DNA from 2 places in the Peribacillus sp. NPDC096448 genome. Region 1 is predicted to be linked to the other one. Evidence: riboswitches for the same ligand, from Rfam matches in the RefSeq annotation. Region 1 holds a riboswitch; the other holds the start of a gene.
What was found. Region 1 has a riboswitch for S-adenosylmethionine ahead of ACIQ0C_RS11250 (sugar ABC transporter substrate-binding protein). Riboswitches for the same ligand answer to the same signal wherever they lie in the genome.
Positions count from the first base shown of each region.

Region 2: another riboswitch for S-adenosylmethionine. It lies ahead of metK (methionine adenosyltransferase); the one in region 1 lies ahead of ACIQ0C_RS11250 (sugar ABC transporter substrate-binding protein).

Region 1 is NZ_JBIWEU010000005.1:222,544-224,752, forward strand. It holds gene ACIQ0C_RS11250 (sugar ABC transporter substrate-binding protein) at 54-1,166, opposite strand; SAM riboswitch class I at 1,282-1,387, opposite strand; gene ACIQ0C_RS11255 (GTPase domain-containing protein) at 1,482-2,209, opposite strand, start outside.
Region 2 is NZ_JBIWEU010000012.1:159,911-162,119, reverse strand. It holds gene pckA (phosphoenolpyruvate carboxykinase (ATP)) at 1-498, opposite strand, end outside; SAM riboswitch class I at 928-1,089, shown strand; gene metK (methionine adenosyltransferase) at 1,253-2,209, shown strand, end outside.

The DNA.
Region 1 (2,209 bases):
CATTCCCCCTTATAGAACAGACACTCCCTTCACCGGAAAGAGAGTGTCTCTTTTTATTTTTTGTAATGATCTTTCAAAATCTTCATCCAATCTTCTTCAAATTCCGTGGATACACCCCAACCATCGACAATATCAGACAGGTTTGCCATGTTTACCGCTTCTTTTGAAGCTTGGATTTGCTTTTGTGAAATAAGTGAAGCCTCCAAATCATATGTTTGCGGCGTTTCTTCGCCCGCTAATTTTTTAGCTAATATCCTCATATTCACTGCACCGATCAACTTGGGATCGACTGCTGCCGTGTAGGACCATGAGCTATCAGCCGATTGGATTTCCTGGAGATCTGCATTCGAAACATCAATTCCATATATCTTCACTTCATCGCGGCCCGCTTCTTTAATCGCCCGGGCTGCACCGATAGCAAAGGCATCCCATGTTGCGAAAATGGCATCCAATTTACCTTTAGGGTATTTATTCAGCATTGCGGCCACAGCATTTTGTGTCTGGACCGAAGTATCAGCAGATGCCACTCCGAATCTTTCGACTTCTTTAATCCCAGGATTTTCTTTTAATTTTTCCTGATAGACTGCATTTCTTCTTACCATCGGAGGAAAACCGTCCACCCAAAGATAGGCAATTGCAGCTTCACCTTTCTGTTCCTTTATCAGTTTATCAAAAGCCAGTGTTGCCAACGCTTCATCATCTTGTGAAGTTAACGTCACGCCCTCTATTTTAGATAGATCGCTTATTGAATCGAATGTGACAACGCTTTTACCTGCATCAACCAACTTTTGAACGTCATTTACAGTTGCGGCATCATCACCATGTGAAATGATATAGCCGTCATAATCTTCCTCCAAAGCCTGCGCTATCGCATCATGGAATTTAGCCGTGTCACCATTGGCCGTGTACGTATCCACTTGAAACCCCAGCGCTTCTCCTTCTTCTTTCGCCCCCGCCAAGTATTGGGCAGTATGATCATCACCGCCAATTTTACGGATCACTTTGATCTTGGCTCCATCCCCGTCAGCAAATCTTTCCGGGACATTTTCAAATGATACTTTTTCTTCTTTCTTCGATTCCGTGGAACTCTGCCCTGTAGAGCAACCCGTTAAAAGCAAAGCCGAAGCGATGGCAGAAATGAATATCCCTTTAATAGACCTTCTCATCTTGTTTCCCTCCATGTTTTCTTATTAGTCTTATCAGTTAAGTCGGTGTAAATCCCAAAATAAAAACCTCTCTAATACAGAGAGGTTTAATCGGCTGTTTTGCAGACTTGTCCCTCTCTTATCTGTCAAAACATTTCTGTTTTGCAGGATTTAGCACCAATTCCTAATGGAACGGTTGCTGGGCATCTTAGGGCCAGTCCCTCCGCCACTCTTGATAAGAGATATATTGTGTTACGTTTTCGTAATTATCACTTTATAGGGATATAGTCGTAAAGTCAATAGATTTTTGAATATTTGAAATCTTCCCCGTTATTTTTATTTTCTTTGAAGCTGGGCTAGACGCTTTTTCTCGATTTTTTCAAGCCTCTCCAACTGCCTTAATTTCACTTCGAACAAAGTGATCGGATCACGGTAAACTTCCGGATTTTCTTTCATATGCTCCAATGCAGCCTGGTAGTCTTTTATTTCAGTCTGTGTCTGCTCTATCGTTTTTTGAAGTAAGGCAAATGAACTGCGATAGAAAAGTGAGATGTCCCGATCTAATGATTTCTCAAACAATCCAAATTGGGTGAGGAAACGTTCCGTAATCATTTCGGCAACATCCAAGTAATCTTCACTTTCCAGGTATTTCTTATAACGATTGTACATATTGGCTTTATTTTGCGGTATTGCCCCAAACAGCTTCCCTGCTCCTTTAAGCAGCAATTGTGATGGAGTCCTGCGCAAAAGGATATTAACGTTGTCGATACGGATACTGCTTGTCATCCGGTCGGCATCACGGCGCCAGTCATCCAATACCCTGAAGTCACCTGCCAGTGTTATCCGTTCTTCTTTATATAATTCATTGAATCCGGAACTCATCTCATCCATAAACTGCTGGCTTTGTGAGAACTCCAGTTGGGAACTGGCAATCCAGTCTTGAAGAGAACGGTAATATTGAGGCATGATCTTGTCAGATATGAAGGTTTGAATCCGCTCATTCATTTCCTCGTTTAACTGTACATGGACCTGACTGAAATCACTGCTTTCCGTTAACGATTTCG
Region 2 (2,209 bases), on a different contig from region 1:
TTCTGGGTCCGCTTTGAAGTTAGGTGCAGAAAGGATCGTGAATTCAGCTTCGTGACCTCTCAGTTCCTCTTCGTTTGGACGGATGAACAAAGTATGGGCGAATAGGTTATGCCAAGCATATTCATTAACAACACGGATGGGAAGACGTGATGATTCGTCTGCACCAGCGAAACCTTTAAAAACAAAAATCTCTTCTTTTGCTTTTAGGTAGTCAACTACTTTATTATATAGTTTATTGAACACATCTTCGGAAATCGGCTGGTTCACGGGACCCCAATCGATTTTATCTTTAACTGATGCTTCTTCCACGATAAACTTATCTTTAGGTGAACGACCAGTATATTTGCCAGTTTCAGCTTTAACCGCGCCGGTTGATGTTAAAACGCCTTCATTTCTGCTTAGTACTTTTTCGACCAATTGAGGAACTGATAGTTGAGTTTGCACATTGTTTCCTGTTAATAATTGGTGTAACTCATTAGAAACATCTACAGAATTCATATATGAGGTACCTTCCTTTGTTTGAGTTTTTAGATTACAATTAGTATAACACATTCATTCAATTAGTCTATACTATTTCTTTTAATTTGTGATTATTTTCAGCTGGACGCATTAATCATTTTAATCCGGCAGGAACCGAATCAGGATTATCGCATATACTATCATTAAGAAAAATTTATTTAAATAGGAAGTAAGTAAGCAATATATGTCTAATGGGAAAGTCAGGATGTCATTCCTTTTCGATGCTCCATACTTTATTATTAATGGCAATTTGCAACATTTCTATTCGTATTTTGCATTGTAAACCCCTTTAGGACGTTGTATCAACATGATTTTTCAAATGAACGCCATTCTGGGTGGAAATGTTCTTTTTAGAAAAGCATTGACAAATTCCAGCCAAATACGATATTATCTTAAATTGTACGGATTCTCTTATCCCGAGTTGGTGGAGGGACAGGCCCTTTGAAACCCAGCAACCTGCCATATTGAACTTGACTCCAAGACCGATCGCCGAAAATAAAGCGAAGGTCTTCAAGGAATAGTGGTGATGGTGCTAACCTGAGCAAGGTAAAAACCCTTGAACGATAAGAGTGAAAGGATAGAAGACAGAATTTTAAACCTTTCCTCATTTGCCAGGGAAGGTTTTTGTGTTTTTTATAAGTAATTCTGTGTCTATAGTCGAAACTAATGAGGGAAACGAGTTCCGTAAAAATCAGGCTTATGCCTACACCATACTAACTTCCAAGGAGGAAATATGATGTCAAAGAAACGTCTATTTACTTCTGAATCTGTTACAGAGGGCCATCCGGACAAAATTTGTGATCAGATTTCAGATTCCATTTTAGATGCTATCCTAGCTAAGGATGCAAATGCACGTGTTGCGTGTGAAACAAGTGTAACTACAGGTCTTGTGCTTGTTGCTGGTGAAATTACAACTTCAGCTTACGTGGACATTCCGCGTATCGTTCGTGATACGATTAAAGGAATTGGCTACACACGTGCGAAATACGGTTTCGATGCTGAAACTTGTGCCGTGTTGAGTTCCATCGATGAGCAGTCTGCCGATATCGCAGCTGGTGTCGATAAAGCATTGGAAGCTCGTGAAGGAAACATGTCAGAGGAAGAAATCGATGCAATCGGTGCAGGGGACCAAGGTCTAATGTTCGGATTTGCGTGTAATGAAACAGAAGAGCTTATGCCGCTTCCGATTTCATTGGCGCATAAACTTTCATTCCGCTTGTCTCAAGTTCGTAAAGATGAAACTCTTGCTTACCTACGCCCTGATGGTAAAACACAGGTAACTGTGGAATATGATGAGAATAACCGTCCTGTACGTGTAGATACGATCGTCATCTCTACACAGCATGATGCAGAAATTACGCTTGAACAAATTCAAGCCGATCTAAAAGAACATGTGATCAAAGCTGTTGTTCCAGCCGAGTTGATCGATGCAGATACTAAGTATTTCATCAACCCGACTGGCCGTTTCGTAATTGGCGGACCTCAAGGGGATGCTGGTCTTACTGGACGTAAAATCATCGTTGATACTTACGGCGGATACGCTCGTCACGGCGGCGGTGCATTCTCTGGTAAGGATGCTACTAAAGTTGACCGTTCTGCTGCATACGCTGCTCGTTACGTTGCGAAAAACATCGTGGCAGCCGGCCTTGCCGACAAAGCGGAAGTTCAATTGGCATACGCGATTGGTGTG